4 regions of the Streptosporangium sp. NPDC002721 genome follow, and region 1 is predicted to be linked to each of the others. Evidence: riboswitches for the same ligand, from Rfam matches in the RefSeq annotation. Region 1 holds a riboswitch; each other region holds the start of a gene.
The links. A riboswitch is a leader RNA that binds a small molecule or an ion and turns the genes downstream of it on or off. The one in region 1 is predicted to bind cyclic di-AMP.

Region 1 (4,204 bases):
CACGAAGGCCGCCGCGTAGTTGCCGCCGCACTTGGCGAAGCCGGTCCCGCCGGGGGCCGCGCGGGTGTACTCGGTGGAGAGCCAGACGGTGACGGCCTTGCCCCCGCCGAAGTAGGCCGCCGCCGGAGAGGCGATGACCATGTACTTGTAGGTCCTGGACGGGTAGTTCACGCCGAGCGCCGGCTGCGTCGCGATCATGAAGGGGCGCAGGTAGAGGCTGTGTCCCGGCGTGGTCGGGACCCACTCGCGGTCGGTCTGGACGAGCAGCTCCAGCGACTCGACGAACGTCTCCTCGGGCAGCTCGGGCATGGCCATCCGCGCCGCGGAGGTGTTGAAGCGCGCGGCGTTGGCCTCCGGCCGGAAGGTCACGATCGAGCCGTTCTCCTGGCGGTAGGCCTTGAGCCCCTCGAAAAGCTCCTGCGCGTAGTGGAAGACCGACGTCGCGGGGTCGAGGCTGAGCGGGCCGTACGGCACCAGCTTGGCGTCGTGCCAGCCCTGGCCCTCGGTGTAGTCGATCGAGATCATGTGGTCGGTGAAGACCTGACCGAACCCCGGGCTCGCCAGTACCTGCTCGCGCTCTTCCGCGGTGCGAGCGTGGTCGGAGAGCTGCACGTCGAAGCTGAGCTTCTGAGCGGTGGTCATCGCACGGATCCTTCTCTTGGTGTCTGGCTTACCCTTGGGTCCATTCTGCGTCGGACCGGGTAACGGGAAACTACTCCATCCATGCCGAAAACCGGCAGTGCTGGAGAAACAAAAACGCACCTGGCGGCTCGGATGAGCCGCCAGGCGCGTCGGGGTCGAGGAGGGCGGCTTCCTCAGCCGGCTACTCGGGCGGTGATGTCGTCGCCGATCTCGCGGGTGCTCCGGCCGGCCCGGCCGATCGGCCGCTCGGCCAGGTCGTCGGCGACGGCCCGCTCGACCCTGGCGGCCTCGTCGGCCAGGCCCAGGTGGTCGAGGAGCATCGCGACCGACAGGACCGTGGCGGTCGGGTCGGCCTTGCCCTGGCCCGCGATGTCGGGGGCGCTGCCGTGCACCGGCTCGAACATGCTCGGCGCGGTGCGGTCGGGGTTGACGTTGCCGCTCGCCGCCAGGCCGATGCCACCGGCGACCGCCGCGCCGATGTCGGTGAGGATGTCGCCGAAGAGGTTGTCGGTGACGATCACGTCGAAGCGCTCGGGCTGGCTGACGAAGAACATCGAGGCCGCGTCGACGTGGCAGTAGTCGGTCCGGACGTCGGGATACTCCAGGCCGACCCGCTCGAAGGTGCGGGCCCAGAGGTCACCGGCGTAGGTGAGCACGTTGGTCTTGTGGACCAGCGTCAGCTTCCTGCGGGAGCGGCCCTGCGCCTTGTCGAAGGCGTAGCGCACCACGCGCTCGACGCCGTACGCGGTGTTCAGCGACTCCTGGGTGGCGATCTCGTGCGGGGTGCCCCGGCGCATGACGCCACCCGCCCCGGCGTACGGGCCCTCGGTGCCCTCGCGGACGACGATCATGTCGATGTCCTCGGGGCGGGCCCTGCCCAGCGGCGTCTCGACGCCGGGGAAGAGCTTGACCGGGCGGAGGTTCACGTAGTGGTCGAGCCGGAAGCGGAGCTTGAGCAGCAGGTCGCGCTCCAGGACGCCCGGGGGCACGCTGGGGTCGCCGACCGCGCCGAGCAGGATCGCGTCGTATCCGCGCAGCTCGTCGAGGACCTGGTCGGGCAGGGTCTCGCCGGTCTCGTGGTAGCGCTTGGCACCGAGGTCGTAGGTGGTGGTCTCCACCTTCGTGCCGACCGCTTCGAGGACCTTCAGCCCCTCGGTGACGACCTCGACCCCGATTCCGTCCCCGGGGATGACCGCCAGGCGAATGTTACGCGAATCCATGCAGGCACCCTACCGGTCCGTCTCGGTGATCGAACACCGGTCTCACCCTCCGGACACATTCGCCCATCAGGACTTTTGATCGTTTTGTCCTTCTTTGCTTGGTATTGACCGTTTCGTGAGGTTTCGTTATGGTCCTCCCATTCACATCACTGCCTAATCCGTACGGGCCATCCCCTTACCGGGCCCGTACGGAGCCGGGGACCCACTCTTTACGGGATCTACCTGGCGCCGGGCGGCTCGCTCCTCCCCCGGAGCGCGTTCCCGGCCGTCGTCAGGTGGATTCCTTGGGGCGAATCAGCGCGTTCTCGCGCCGTAGGGCGGCCTCCACGCCCGAGCCCGACAGCTCACCCGGCCGGCCTTATGGAAGGAATCATCCTGTCCGGCACAGTTCTCCCCCGTGTCCTGTCCATCTCCGCCTCCGTAGCCGTCGCCGGCGCCGCGATGTTCGCGACCTCGACCGCCGCCCTGGCCGCCTCCCCTCCCCCGGCCCCCGGCCCCGCCGCCCTCCACACCCCCGCGCTGAAAGAGGCGCTGAAGGCCGTGGCCGTCAAGCCCGCCTGGCAGAAAGCCGTGAAGTGGGCCATGTCCAAGCGTGGAACGCCCTATGTCTGGGGCGGCACCGGCCACGGCGGCTTCGACTGCTCCGGCCTGGTGCTCCGCGCCTACGGCGCCGCCGGGATCAAGCTCCCCCGCGTCACCGACGACCAGTACGCCGCTTTCTCCAAGAAGATCGCCTGGAAGGATCTCAAGCCCGGTGACCTGGTCTTCTTCAGCGGCCTCGGTCACGTCGGCATGATCACGAAGCCCGGTTACATGGTCCACGCCCCGAGGACCGGCGACGTGGTCAAGGAGGAGAAACTCGACTCCTGGCGCCGCGAGTCCTTCGCCGGCGCGGTGCGCCCCGACCCGCAGGGGGTTCAGCTGGCCAAGCGGGTCGAGCTCGCGACCGAAACGGTGACCAGCGGATGAGACACGCCGGCGGATCACCGCCGGGAGGCCGTGAAGATCCCGGCGGCGGCGAGAGCGGGTTCAGCGGGTGGGGGCACCACCGTTGTCCCTGCGGTCCAGAGCGGTCTGGAGCGCGTCGGTGGCCTCGTCCTCGGTCTCGTCGGGACGGTTCCAGGGATACATGTCGTACATGGCGAATCTCGTCTCGTTCGCATGCCAGCAAGGAAGGTGGTCGAGACTCCGGTCGGGACTCCGACCAGGCCTGATGTCGCGGGTCCGGATCACGGATCGGCGACGGGAGCTTGGAGCCGGCACGCGCCACGACACCGCGGCGAGTCGCCGGCCTGCCCCTGTCAGGCCTCGCCGCGGCAGGTAGGAATTACGAGAACCTGGCGCATTTCATTCCAGGCTACCTGGCCACGGGAACAGCGTCTCGCCCGGCGTACACACTTCTCACATGCTGAGACGAGCTGTGGCCGCCGCCCCGGTCTCCGGGACGGCGGCCACATCGGCGGGACGGCTAGTCGGCCAGGTCGACCGAGCGGCCGCTGTCGGCGCCGATCTCCGTGCCGATCTGGTCGATCACCTCGGCCGGGATGGCGGTGTCGACGGTGAGCGCGATGAGCGCCTTGCCGCCCTTGACGTCACGGGCCACCTGCATCGAGGCGATGTTGATCGAGTGGTCGCCGAGGATGCGGCCGACCACGCCGACGATGCCGGGCCGGTCGGTGTAGGTGAAGAACGACAGGTGGTCGGTCGGCTCGATCTCCATCTGGTAGCCGTTGACCTCGACGATCTTCGTGATCTGCCTCGGCCCGGACAGGGTGCCGGAGACCGAGACCGCGCGGCCGTCGGCGAGGACGCCGCGGACCGTCACGACGTTGCGCCAGTCGGGGCTCTCGGAGCTGGTGACCAGCTCGACCGACACGCCGCGGTCCTTGGCCAGCAGCGGGGCGTTGACGTAGGTGACCGAGTCCTCGACGACGTCGGTGAAGACGCCCTTGAGCGCGGCCAGCTCCAGCACGCGCACGTCGTGGGAGGCGATCTCGCCGCGCACCTCGACGTCGAGCTTGGTGGCGACCTCGCCCGCGAGGGCGGTGAACACCCGGCCGAGCTTCTCGGCCAGCGGCAGGCCCGGCTTGACGTCCTCGGCGACGGCGCCGCCCTGGACGTTGACCGCGTCCGGCACGAACTCCCCGGCGAGCGCGAGCTTCACGCTGCGCGCGACCTGGGTGCCGGCCTTCTCCTGGGCCTCGTGGGTGGAGGCGCCCAGGTGCGGGGTGACGACGACCTGGTCGAGCTCGAAGAGCGGGCTGTCGGTGACCGGCTCCTTCGGGAACACGTCGATGCCGGCGCCGGCGACGCGGCCCTCCTTGATCGCGGAATAGAGGGCG
Region 2 (4,204 bases), on a different contig from region 1:
GCGAGGAAGAAGCCCCCTCCCGAGATGGCGCCCGTCTCCAGGTTGAAGTCGACGGGCGTCACGACAATGGCGGTGATCACCGCGTTGACGATGAACAGCGGGATCGCCAGGATGACCCCGTCGACGATCCTCGCCACCAGGCGCTGCCACCACTCGGCGAGCGGGGCCGGGGCCCCGGGAGGACCGCCGTACGGCTGACCGTAGCCCTGCTGCCCGTACGCGGGCTGCTGCTGGCCGTAGCCCTGCTGCCCGTAGTCGGGCTGCTGGCCGTAACCCTGCTGGCCGTACTGCTGCTGCCCGTAGTCGGGCTGCTTGCCGTACTGCTGCTGGCCGTAGTCGGGCTGCTGGCCGTAACCGGGCTGGGGCTGCTGCTGCCCGTAGCCGGGCTGCTGGCCATAGCCCGGCTGCTGGCCGTAACCCTGGTCGTGGGTGGGCTGCTGGCCGTATCCGGGCTGCTGCCCGTACGCCCCCGTGCCACCCTGCTGCCCGTACGCGCCGGTCCCGCCCTGCTGGCCGTAACCCTGGTCGTGGGAGGACTGCTGGCCGTAGCCGGGCTGCTGCCCGTACGCCCCCGTCCCACCGCTCTGCTGCCCGTACCCCTGCTGCTGCCCGTACCCCTGCTGCCCGTAGTCGGGCTGCTGACCGTACCCCTGCTGGCCGTACTGCTGCTGCCCGTAGCCCTGCTGGCCGTAACCGGGCTGGCTCTGCCCTGGGCCGGTGTTCGGCTGTGAGGCCTCCGATCGATATCCCACAACTGTCACGTCGGGGTCGAGTTCGCCAGGGGCTCGACCCACGTTGTGCTGTCCGTAATCCGGCTGCCCCGACGGTGTGCGATCGCGGTCGGGATCATCCTGTCGATACGGCGGCTGTCCGGTGCTCACCGCGTCACCTCACTTAGACTGCGCATGTGGCAAATGTCAGACGCACATGCATGCTGCTGCACAAGGTATCGATATAGGTATCAACAGTCACCTTTCCGATCAGTCAGCTCTAAAGTCATCAGAGTCGGGCTCACGTGTCAGATGCAGCAGCATCCGGGTGTTTCCCAAGGTGTTGGGCTTGACGTGTTCCAGATCGAGGAACTCCGCCACACCCTCGTCGTAGGAGGCGAGAAGTTCCGCGTAGACCTCCGGGGCGACGGGTGTGCCCTGGATTTCCCGGAATCCATGCCGGGCGAAGAAGTCGACCTCGAAGGTCAGGCAGAAGACCCGGCGCAGGCCGAGCTCGGCGGCCGTGCGGATGAGCGCGGAGACGATCCGGTGGCCGATTCCCAGCCCCCTGCGGGTCGGGTCGACGGCGACGGTGCGGATCTCGGCCAGATCCTCCCAGAGGACGTGCAGGGCCCCGCAGCCGATCACCGTCCCCTCCGCGTCGGTGGCGACCCAGAACTCCTGGACGTCCTCGTACAGGGTCACGGTGGCCTTCGCCAGCAGGCGCGGGCCGGCACCGCCGTAGGTGTCGACGAGCCGTCTGACGGCGCGGACGTCCGGGGTGCGTGCGCGGCGGACCGTGATCTCGGGGATCTCGGGGACCTCGGGGCCCGTCCCGGCCTCGGGCGCGCCCCGCTCCGCCTCCGTGGATCCGGCACGCCGCTCCCCGCCGCCGGGGGCGCTGACGACCGGCACGGGAGAATGCTCAGCAAGCTGCTCCATGACCGTTCAGCGTACGTCCTCACCGGTCTTTGATTACGGCTCATCCTTAACTCGCGACCCGCGGGCCGCTCATGACCGTTGGCGATCGCTTTACCACTCTCGGTACGCGACACCTCCCGTGTGCCTCAACTCACCTTTGGCACGGTCCCGGACCTGGGAAGACCCCTCGTCCCACCCGTCACTTGGAAGGCAAAGCCTGCGTAATGGCCATGTTGATCATATTGCGGTGTGATCTTTTCGTGACACCTCGGTTGCGAAACCTCTACTGAATTCGCAGTTCTGGTTGAGCATGAACCACAGGTGCACTAATCTCCGTGCTCGATGTCAGAGATGTGAAAAGCCTGACCCGCCGAATCCTCCCGCGTGGGGAACCGGGGACCCACCACGTCCTCCGGGGTGAATCCGAGTGCCACCGGCGCACCCGGTAGGGCTGCCTCCGGCCCGAACCCGTCAGCTAACCCGGTAGGCGGCCGAGAGAGGAGCCCATTGGTGAAGCGCACGCGCGACCTCGGAGGAGAGCGGGCGGGTCACGACACCCGCGGTCGAGAACGCGCGCCGCGAGGGCTGCGCCGTCGCATGGCGGTCGTCGGCCTGGCATTCGCCACCCTGACCCTCGGCACCCCGCTGGTGTCCGCCACCGCGGACCCCGAGCCCAGCCTCCAGCAGCTGGCCAAGCAGGCCGAGAAACTGCACCAGGAGATCGGCACGCTCGCGGAGCGCTACAACGGCGAGCGGGTCAAGCTCAGGCAGGCCCAGCGGGCCGCGGAGAGCGCCAAGAAGATCCTCGCGTCGAGCGAGTCCGAGCTGGCGTCCCGTCGCACCAAGGCCACCCTCCTGGCGCAGAGCACCTACATGTCGGGCGGCCTGAACTCCGGGCTCGCCTTCACGCAGGCCACCGATCCCGACGCCTTTCTCGACCAGGCCACCACCAACTACGCGCTCCAGCAGCAGCAGAGCGAGGAGCTCGCCCAGGTGAGCCGGGCGATCGCGGCCGCCGAGCGGGCCCAGGCCGGCGCCAAGGCCAGGACGGCGGAGGTCAAGAAGCTCCTCGCGGAGATCGACGGCAACCGGACCAGGATCGAGCGGCTGGTCGACCGGGTCGAGAGCGACCTGTTCAGCGAGGTCCGCACCAGGGCCGTCAGCAACCGGGGCGCCCGGGTGAAGACGGACGTGCCCATCGTGGGCAGCGGCAAGGGCGCGGAGGCCGCCCGCTGGGCGCTCACCCAGCAGCTGAAGCCGTACGTCTGGGGTGCCGAGGGGCCCAACTCCTTCGACTGCTCCGGCCTGGTCATGTGGGCCTACCAGAAGGTCGGCATCAGCCTGCCGCACTACACCGGCGACCAGTGGACGGCGGGCACCCACGTCTCCAGGAACGAGCTGCGCCCCGGCGACCTGGTCTTCTTCTACAGCGACCTGCACCACGTCGGGATCTACATCGGCGCGGGCCTGATGGTCCACGCGCCCCGGACCGGTGACGTCATCCACATCACCACGATCGACAACCGGCCCTTCGCCGGAGGCGTCCGCATCGCCGCCTGAGCCGCCGGCTCCCGGCCGGAGCGGTGTGGCTCGAAACGGTTTCCGACCGGGCGGGCGGCCTTCCCAGACTGTCGGCTCGGGCGGGGGCCTGTCAGGCCTGTCGACTCGGACGGGGTGGCCTGTCAGGCCTGTCGACTCGGGCGGGGGTGACCCGTCCGGGCCGCCGACCGGGTGGGAGTGGCCTGTCCGGCCTGTCGGTTCGGGCGGGGGTGACCCGTCCGGGCCGCCGGCTCGCACGCGTGTGGCCTGTCCAGCCTGTCGGTTCGGACGAGTGTGGCCTGTCCGGGCCGTCGGCTCGCACGCGTGTCCGGCCCGACCTGCCGGACACGCGGCGACGCGTCAGATCAGGCGACGGCGAGCCGCCCAGGCCACGGCCTCGATCGCCGTGGCCACGCCGATGCGGTCGCAGATGCCTCTCAGCCTGCGCCTGACCGTCCGGCCACTGATGTCGAGGCGACGCCCTACCCGATCGACCGTGACACCCTTGGCGAGCTCAGCCAGCAGCACGAGGTCGTCGTCACTGAGACCGATTTCGCTCATGCCCAGGGGGCTGTCGCCATGGCGTGAATCCACTTCTGGATATGCCATCAAGAGTCACTCCCCCCACTCTGGAAACCGGGTGCGAGACGCCGGAAATGAATACCGTCCGCCAGGAACGGTAAACGCCTTGTTCAAAGGTCGTCAAGTTCCACTCTTCATAGCGTGCGTCCAGTATTGACATAGCAGGCGCTACGTGAAGTACTCATGATATGTCAGTGCCTTTGCGGCTATGTCATGATCGAGCCCAGGCACGAGCCGGCAAGCACCCCCTGGCTGCGACGATCGAAGTCCTGGCAGAACAAGGTTTCGCCGGAACCGCCGTCTCACCGGGCGCTCCGAAGCCGATCCCCCGGGGATCCCGGCCCGCCCGCATTTCCCGGCAAAAATTGATCTCTTCCCCGTGCTCTCCGGCGACCATGCCTCAGCGCCTTGACCACACGCCACGGAAAACGCGGAAATATGAGGGTCAAGGG
Region 3 (4,204 bases), on a different contig from region 1:
CCAAGCTGAGGACCATGGAGTCGCTCGGCCTCAAGGACGGCATCGAGGACATCCTCATCACGCTCGGTACGCAGTACCACATCATCCGCCCGATCTCGGGCCGGAGCGGCAAAGGCCTGTTCCTCTACCTGGCCCTCGACCGGAGCCGGGCCAACCTCGCGCTCGCGCGGCACGTCCTGCGCGGCATCGAGGAGAAGCTCGAGGTCTGATCTTCCGGTGCGGCCCGTGCCCCGGGAGGCACGGACCGCACCGGAGCCCGTCCTCCTCCCGGTGAGGTCATCGCCCGGAGTCCGCGGAGGTGGTGAGCTCGTCGATCGCGTCGACGAAGGAGGGCCAGAGCTCGGCGGGCAGGTCGTGGCCCATGCCGGGGAAGGTGATCAGCCGGGCACCGGGGATCGCGTCGGCGGTGGCGATCCCGGCGGGCAGGGGAACCAGCGGGTCGTCCTCCCCGTGCAGCACGAGAGCCGGAACCGCGAGCTCCTTGAGCAGGGGCGCGCGGTCGCCGGAGGCCATGATCGCGGTCACCTGCCTGGCCGTGCCCGCCGGGTCGTACGACCGGTCGTAGCCCAGCCCGGCGATCTCGGCGTTCCACTCCCGGTCGAACGGGTAGCCCGGCGAGCCGACGGCCGCGCAGTTGTCGAGGGCCCGCCGGATCGCGCTCTCGCGGTCGGGCGTGAAGGCGGGCAGGAGCACGTCCGGGTCGGTCAGCAGGGCCGCCCGCGGGCTCGGGGTGGACATGATCGAGGTGAGGCTGCGCACCCGGTGCGGGTGGCGGATCGCGAGCGACTGCGCGATCATCCCGCCCATCGAGAGGCCGACCACGTGGGCCGTGTCCCAGCCGAGCGCGTCGAGCAGCCCGGCGGCGTCGTCGGCCATGTCGTCCAGCAGGTAGGGGACCTCCCCGCTCCCGTCCGGGGCGGGCGTCCCCGCCTCGCCCAGGTGGGTGCTCTCGCCGCTGTCGCGGTTGTCGAAACGCACCACGTGGTGCCCGCGGTCCGCGAGCAGGGCGCAGAACCTCTCGTCCCACTGGATCAGCTGGCAGCCGAGGCCGGTGATCAGCAGGAGGGGGCGTGCCCCCGGGGAGCCGAAGGTGTCGTAGGCGATCTCGATGCCGTTCGCCGGGGCCCGCAGGGTCATGGCACTCCTACCGTCCGCTACCGTCCGCGCTGGTTCCGCGGGACAGAATGTCATTCGGGGGAAGGCGCGGCACCGGCGGGGTGGGAGTTCCCGCAGGACAGGAACTCCGGCGAGACGGGAGCCTGACGGGACGGGGACTCCGTCAGGAGGCGGGAGCCCGGCGGGACGGAGGCTCCCGCGAGGGGTTCTCGCGGGACCGGACCCGGCTCAGTTCTTTCCCGCGCCGATCTCGGCGGCGCGGACACCGGCGGCGACCACGTCGGCCGGGACGCGCATGGAGGCGGCCTCGACCATGACCTTGGGCTTGCCGGCCCACGGCCGCACCGCGGCGCTCACCGGCTGGGTCCTCACGCCTATCCCCAGTTCCAGGGCCTTGGCGAAGACGACCGTCGGGGGCTTGGCCGGGGTGGTGTCCCTGCGGCTCCAGGCACCGGTGGAGAACGCGACGGGGTGGTTCTTGATCCCCGCGCCCTCACCCCACTTGGTGACCACGTACTTGACGTCGATGTGACCCATACCGCCGTTACCGTCCACGCCGAGCGTGCCGGCGTTGAACGTTCCACCGGTCAGGTCGGCGAAGGTCTTGGCATCGATGTCGATCATGATGCCCTGGTTCGAGGGCGAGCCGGGACCGCGGTCGCCGACGAAGAACTTGGCCTTCTTGCCCTTGTAGATGAGGTAGCCCTCGGTGAACAGGGGCCAGCTCGGGCTGGCGATCATGCCCTTCTGCATCGGCTTGCCGCTGGCGGGAAGACCGGTGTCACCGGCCCGGCCGGAGGAGTCGTCCCAGAAGTAGGAGGCCGTGGTCCCGCCCTGGAGGAGGACGGACTCGGCGCTCGCCTTCGCCACGCCGACCTCGGGATCGGCGGTGGCGGCGAAACAGGTGGAGGCGGGCAGTGCCAGGGCGACACCGGCGGAGGCGAGGACGCTCGCGCCGACCAGGGTGGCGGCGGCGAGGCGGTTGCCGCGGGACTTGCTCCTGTGCCAGACGGACTTGCTCGGGCCGTTCTTGTGCATACCAAAGAAGGGGCGCATGGAGAAGAGGCTCTTTCGCGAGGGAACGGGGCGGCCAGGTGCGACACACCGAAGGGGTGCACTGGCGGGGACGCGCTCGTCGGAAAAGGGGGCGTAGCCGGAATCTCAGGCAATCGCTACGCGGAGCACGATCTGGAAGGTGCCGCGATCAGGTGCGGCGAAGGGTCGGGGGGACGGGGGATGGCGAGCTGTGTCGGGACGAAGGGGGAAAGTTCAGGTGGTCGGCGCGGACAAGGTGTGCACCGACGTGGTAACGCGGTGATCCATGAGGGGATCTCCTCTCCATCTCGTCTACCGGGTTAGCTGACGGGTTCGGGCGGTGGAGTTGCCCTACCGCCGCGTAGTTGCGGCGGATTCACCCCGAAAGAGTGGTTCCCCGGCCCCGGAGCCTCTGTGGGGCTCTCGGGATTCGACGTCGGCCGGCCGCTCCCTCTTGTGAAGGGCAGGTCGCCTACCGATAGCAATGGACACTACCTACCAAAACCGGACAAGGCAAAGCAAACACCATGAAAACCCCAGAAGATCTACCTACAAGCTTCAAGGAAGCCTCATCGATCGCCCTGCCAGGCCAACACCCGTCCTACCAGTACGAATGTCTCCCCCAGCCCGCGATCCGCCCCGGGGATCCTTGCCCGGAGCGCTCGAATCCGGGGCCCGTCCGGCGAATCCGTCCTCCGCGACTCCGTCTCGGAACACCACGGGTCCGTCTCGGAACACCACGGCTCCATCTCGGAACACCACGGGTCCGTCTCGGAACACCACGGGTCCGTCTCGGAACACCACAGCCCCGTCTCGGGACAGCCGCCCCACCGGAGGTCCGAACGGGGGAAACCCTCCGGGCCGATCAGTCCCACCAGAACGACCAGGCGTTCCTGCCCTTGATCTGCTCGGCGTAGTCGATGAGGTTCCCCGCCCCCTGGATGATGCTGTCGGGGCAGAACGTCCAGTGCTCCGCGGCGACGTGCAGGGCGTGCTCGGAGGTCGTCGGGGGCGCGGCGACGCTGAGGTCAAGGGTGTTGAAACCCATGCCGACCACCCGTACGCCGAACCTGTCCTCCCAGCTCCGCACGACGGCCGCGAGCGGGACCATCCACTCGTTGTGGTTCAGGGCGCCCTGCCAGCCCATGACGGCCAGGGCGTCGGCCCCGCGCTCGACCGCGACGAGCCCGAGCGGGGTCCTGCGCTCGGCCACCAGCCCGGCGTACCAGTCGGCGACCACGCCGGGGTCGGCGGCGAGCCTTCCCGCGGGGGCCGGGCCGGGACACTCGGGGCCGAAGGGGTCGAGGAGTTCGAGCTGGTCCACGCTGGCCTTCGCGATCCAGTCGGACCACACCTCGGCCATGAACGCGGCGGCGTGGTAGTTGTCGATCTGACCGGCCGTGTCCGGGGCGATCTGGCCGGCCGACCAGGGCTGGACGGAGTCCTCCAGCAGCACCGGCCACAGGCCCGACCGCTCGTGCTGGGCCCTCAGCCGGGCCCAGTACTCGCCGGAGACCGCCACCTCGCTGAGCCAGAACGCCGGACGGCGACGGACGGCGAGCTGAGCGTAACCGGGGTCGGGCCACACCACGTCTCCCGGCGGCAGCTCCAGCGAGAGCCTCCTGCCCCCGCCCGCGCCGGTCCCGTCACCGCCCTCGCTCCCGTCGGCCCCATCGGCGAACAGCTGGCCCAGAACTGGCGGAAGTCGCTCGCTCTCGCAATCGCCCATATCTACCGATCCGATCCTGACCACGGACCAATTTTGGCCTGTCAACCATCCCGAGGGACAGTTCTGCCCTGGTCCGGGCAAAAATTATCGGTAGAAGGGGGAACCGGGACCGGGCGGGTGCCTGTCCCCCGCCGTTCGTCGACAGGTTGTGCACTGCAGAACGTTGTGCTGCAAAGTGGCCGCGAGGCGGCGTACTCGCCTACCTTGACCAGGTATTCGATTGCCGGATTCACCCTGGGAGGTCGCGATGAGTGAGCCGGCTCCCGAACGCAACCAGTCGGCCTCGCTCCGGCGCGCCCTCTCCGTCCTCGCGCACGTACGCGA
Region 4 (4,204 bases), on a different contig from region 1:
CCGTCACGCACGACCCCGCGCCCGGCGACGCGGACGGGGCCGTGCTGTCCGACGCGGACCTGGCGATCCTGGGCGCGTCCCCGGAGGCCTACGCCCGGTACGCGGCGGCCGTGCGCGAGGAGTACGGCTTCGTGCCCGACGACGCGTTCAGGGCCGGGCGGGCCGCCGTGCTGCGCTCGCTGCTCGACCTCCCGGTGATCTTCCGGGTCTCCGGCCTGGAGGCGGCGGCGAGGGCGAACATCGCGGCCGAGCTCGAGCGGCTGTGAATCGTGACCAGGCTTGAGCGACTGTGAGCGGATAGTCACCAAGACTCAACAGTGTTTTGCATTCTTGCCGTGGTAATTTGGTGAAATCTGGTGGATTAAGGGGAGTGAGCGATGCTTGCCCAGCAGCGGCAGCAGGCGATCCTGGAGAGGGTCCGCAGTAGCGGCGGGGTCAGGGTCGCCGATCTCGTCCGGGAGCTCGGCGTGTCCGACATGACGATCCGGCGCGATCTTGAGGTGCTCTCCGAGCGCGGCCTGGTGGAGAAGGTCCACGGCGGCGCCACCGCGGCCGGGCCCGGCTCGACCGAGGAACCGGGCTTCGCCGCCAAGTCCGCGCGCCAGCAGACGGAGAAGGAGACGATCGCCCAGCACGCCGCCCGGCTCGTCCGGCCCGCCACGGCGATCGCGCTCTCCGCGGGGACCACGACCTGGACGCTCGCCCACCACGTGACCGACGTGCCCGAGCTGACCGTGATCACCAACTCGGTCCGGATCGCCGACGTCTTCCACCGTTCTCCCAGGGCCGACCGCACGGTCGTGCTGACCGGCGGGGTCCGTACCCCCTCCGACGCCCTGGTCGGCCCGGTCGCGGTCTCGGCGATCCGCGGGCTCCACGTCGACACCCTCTTCCTCGGCGTGCACGGGATGAGCACCCGCGCCGGGTTCACCACCCCCAACCTGATCGAGGCCGAGACCAACCGCGCGCTGGTCGCCTCCGCGCACCGCCTGGTGGTGCTCGCCGACCACACCAAGTGGGGCACGGTCGGCATCAGCACGATCGCCCGGCTGGCCGAGGCCCACATCGTGGTCACCGACTCCGGCCTCACCGAGGAGGCCCGCGAGGAGCTCGCCGCCTCGGTGGGCGAACTGATCATCACGGAACCCCAGCGAGAGAGCGAGATCGCCGGCCGATGAAACGCACGATCACCCACCTGGCCGACGGCCGGGAGCTCATCTACTTCGACCGGCGCGACGACACCGACCGCGGCGCGGTCGACAGGCGCGACCTGCCGCCCCGCCCCGCCGCCTCCGAGCTGCGCTACGACCCGCTGACCGAGGAGTGGATCGCGGTGGCCGGCCACCGCCAGGGCCGCACCTTCCTGCCCCCGGCCAGCGAGTGCCCGCTCTGCCCCTCCACTCCCGGCAACCTGACCGAGGTCCCCGCCTCCGAGTACGACGTGGTGGTCTTCGAGAACCGGTTCCCCTCGTTCTCCGCCCAGCCGGGCGAGCACCGGGAGATCGGCGGGCTGAGCGAGGTCCGCCCGGGGGTCGGCAGGTGCGAGGTGGTCTGCTTCACCTCCGAGCACGACTCATCGTTCTCGCGGCTCTCCCCCGAGCAGGTCGAGCTGGTCATGGAGGCCTGGGTCGACCGTACGGCGGAGCTGTCGGCGACACCGGGCGTGGAGCAGGTGTTCTGCTTCGAGAACCGGGGGGCGGAGATCGGCATCACCCTGGCCCACCCGCACGGCCAGATCTACGCGTACCCCTACGTGACCCCGCGCACCAGGCTCACCCTCGGGGCGGCCGAGCGCCACCGGGAGCGGACCGGCGGCAACCTGTTCGCCGACGTCCTGGCCGCGGAGCGGGAGGCCGGGGTCCGGGTGGTGGCCTCGAACGAGCACTGGACGGCGTTCGTCCCGGCCGCGGCGCGCTGGCCGGTGGAGGTCCACCTCTACCCGCACCGCCAGGTCCCCGACCTGGTCGCGCTGGAGGCCGGGGAGCGCGCGGCGTTCGGCCCCCTCTACACCGACGTGCTCCGCCGCCTCGACGGGCTGTTCGGCGTGCCCATGCCCTACATCGCCGCCTGGCACCAGGCACCGGTCTCCACCGGCCGCGATCTGTCGTACGCGCACATGGAGCTGTTCAGCATTCGCCGCGCGCCGGACAAGCTGAAATACCTCGCCGGGTCGGAGTCGGCGATGGGCGCGTTCGTGAACGACGTGTCACCCGAGGAAACAGCACATCTTCTGCGCTCTGTCATCACGAAGTGATTACCACTCGGTCTCGTCTTGAGGTCGCATGGCCTGCTGTTTACCACTACTATCCTTCCCACATCGGCTACAAACGCTGATATGCCTAATCCCGGGCGCCTCGCCCGGGAGCCGGGGAACCACCGCACCTGGGGTGAAACCACTTCGGTGGAAGGGCTTCCTCCAGCCCGAACCCGTCAGCTAACCCGGTAGGCGCAAGGAGAGGAGAGTTCGTGGCGGCCTCGTCCCCCACGTTCCGTCGGCATGCCGCCCTGGCCCTCTGTCTGAGTTCGATCGTGGCGTTCACCATCGGTGCCCCCACCGCGGGAATCGCGGAACCCAAGCCGACCGAGGCCAAGCTCCGCGCCGACCTGGCCAAACTCGGCAAGAAGCTCGACGGGCTGATCGAGACCTACGCGGCCAAACGCGAGTCTCTCAGGAAGGCGCAGAAGGCCGAGGCCGTCGCCAAGCAGAACCTGAAGAAGGCCGAGCAGACCTACGTCGAGGCCAAGAGGCAGGTCGACACCATCGTGCAGCTGCGCTACCAGACCAGCAGCAGCGGAGGGGTGCCCGCACTGCTGTTCTCCGGCGACATGGGCGCCGCCGCGGTGATGGAGCAGCTCGCCGCCCAGCAGACCGCCTACCTGGAGGGCTTCGCCGGCAGCCTCGAACGCAGGAAGAAGGCGTCGGAGACGGCGTCCAGGCTCATCGACGAGATCCGCGACGAGGCCGAGGAGGTCGAGGGTCAGCGCGAGAAGGCCGAGGACGTGATCCGCGACGTCAAGGACAGGCTCGACCGCCTCGCCCCCACCGGTTCCGGCCGCCGCGCCGACGGCACCTGGGCCCCGCAGCTCCCCACCGGCGCCGACAACATCACCGACCGCACCCGGATCATGCGCGACGCCGTCATGCGGCGCTTCAGCCTCCCGTACTCCGTCGGCTGCTACCGGGCCGCCAACGACGGCGGCGAGCACCCGCTGGGCCGCGCCTGCGACTTCATGATGAGCACCGGCGGCACGATGCCCTCAGCCGCCAACCTCGCGCTCGGCGACGAGATCGCCGCCTGGGCCATCAAGAACAAGGCCAAGCTCGGCGTGAAGTACGTGATCTGGCGCCAGCGCATCAACCACGGCTCCGGCTGGAACTTCATGTCCAACCGCGGCGGCATCACGGCCAACCACTTCGACCATCCGCACATCTCGATGTACTAGCGCTGCGGCTTCCCGGGCGGCCGCCCCTCTCGGGGCACATCCGGGACTTCCGGCGCCCCGCCGGGCGCCGGGGGTCCGTCGTCGGACGGCGCGAGGAGGACGCACCTGCTATATCGCTATGTCGTGCGCGTCGTGACCACCGGCCGACTCCCACGCCTGATGGACGTGTTCCCCGGCCTCGTCACCGACATCGTCGCTCTGCTGCGCGCCGAGGACGAGAACGATCCCTTGGCGGACACGGTTGAGGGCCTGTCGTTTCATGGTGTGTGCACCTGTAGTGCCACCTGCGCCAATCTCCTGACCGCTCCGCCGGGTTCGTCGGGTTCCCGGATGGTGCAGCTGGAACGCGACGGTGAGGACGTCATCTGGCTGAGCCTGGATCCGAGCGCGACGGCCATCACCGACATCGAGGTCCTCGACGGACGCGACCTCGGCCCCGCGGGCCGCCGGTCCGCATGATCGTCTTAAGGCCAGAAGACGCCGAGGTAGCCGTCGGCGAGATGAGCGGGATGAGCACCTGCCGCCTAGCCTGGTCAGGAGCCCGCGCACCTCGATGACGTCGTGCGCCCCTTCGGCAACACCGGGAAGCGCGGACACGGAGTCGTGCCGAGGTGGGACGGCGAGCGTTGCTTGTCCGCGCCATCACCGTAGAGGCCGGTTGACGAACGGCGCGACACAGTGGGAGATCCCGGGGCCCGTAGGTACCGGCCTGAAACGTGGAAAGCCCAGGCCACCGGGGGGCATCGGGCCTCGGAGACAC

Region 2: linked by a shared signal. The riboswitch ahead of ACFYWM_RS24895 (NlpC/P60 family protein) and the one ahead of ACFYWM_RS16130 (C40 family peptidase) in region 1 are both predicted to bind cyclic di-AMP.
Region 3: linked by a shared signal. The riboswitch ahead of ACFYWM_RS17940 (hypothetical protein) and the one ahead of ACFYWM_RS16130 (C40 family peptidase) in region 1 are both predicted to bind cyclic di-AMP.
Region 4: linked by a shared signal. The riboswitch ahead of ACFYWM_RS16945 (coiled-coil domain-containing protein) and the one ahead of ACFYWM_RS16130 (C40 family peptidase) in region 1 are both predicted to bind cyclic di-AMP.

The regions. Positions count from the first base shown of each region.
Region 1 is NZ_JBIAQI010000010.1:156,921-161,124, forward strand. It holds gene ACFYWM_RS16120 (branched-chain amino acid aminotransferase) at 1-642, opposite strand, end outside; gene ACFYWM_RS16125 (3-isopropylmalate dehydrogenase) at 816-1,862, opposite strand; cyclic di-AMP (ydaO/yuaA leader) riboswitch at 2,018-2,235, shown strand; gene ACFYWM_RS16130 (C40 family peptidase) at 2,223-2,831, shown strand; gene serA (phosphoglycerate dehydrogenase) at 3,331-4,204, opposite strand, start outside.
Region 2 is NZ_JBIAQI010000017.1:199,311-203,514, forward strand. It holds gene ACFYWM_RS24885 (RDD family protein) at 1-752, opposite strand, end outside; gene ACFYWM_RS24890 (amino-acid N-acetyltransferase) at 981-1,523, opposite strand; cyclic di-AMP (ydaO/yuaA leader) riboswitch at 1,990-2,136, shown strand; gene ACFYWM_RS24895 (NlpC/P60 family protein) at 2,142-3,191, shown strand; gene ACFYWM_RS24900 (LuxR C-terminal-related transcriptional regulator) at 3,531-3,731, opposite strand.
Region 3 is NZ_JBIAQI010000011.1:238,332-242,535, forward strand. It holds gene ACFYWM_RS17930 (hypothetical protein) at 1-209, shown strand, start outside; gene ACFYWM_RS17935 (alpha/beta fold hydrolase) at 277-1,137, opposite strand; gene ACFYWM_RS17940 (hypothetical protein) at 1,345-2,172, opposite strand; cyclic di-AMP (ydaO/yuaA leader) riboswitch at 2,446-2,597, opposite strand; gene ACFYWM_RS17945 (DUF4253 domain-containing protein) at 3,017-3,880, opposite strand; gene ACFYWM_RS17950 (IclR family transcriptional regulator) at 4,128-4,204, shown strand, end outside.
Region 4 is NZ_JBIAQI010000011.1:22,655-26,858, forward strand. It holds gene ACFYWM_RS16930 (metal-dependent phosphohydrolase) at 1-266, shown strand, start outside; gene ACFYWM_RS16935 (DeoR/GlpR family DNA-binding transcription regulator) at 378-1,178, shown strand; gene galT (galactose-1-phosphate uridylyltransferase) at 1,175-2,254, shown strand; cyclic di-AMP (ydaO/yuaA leader) riboswitch at 2,327-2,463, shown strand; gene ACFYWM_RS16945 (coiled-coil domain-containing protein) at 2,530-3,444, shown strand; gene ACFYWM_RS16950 (hypothetical protein) at 3,568-3,903, shown strand.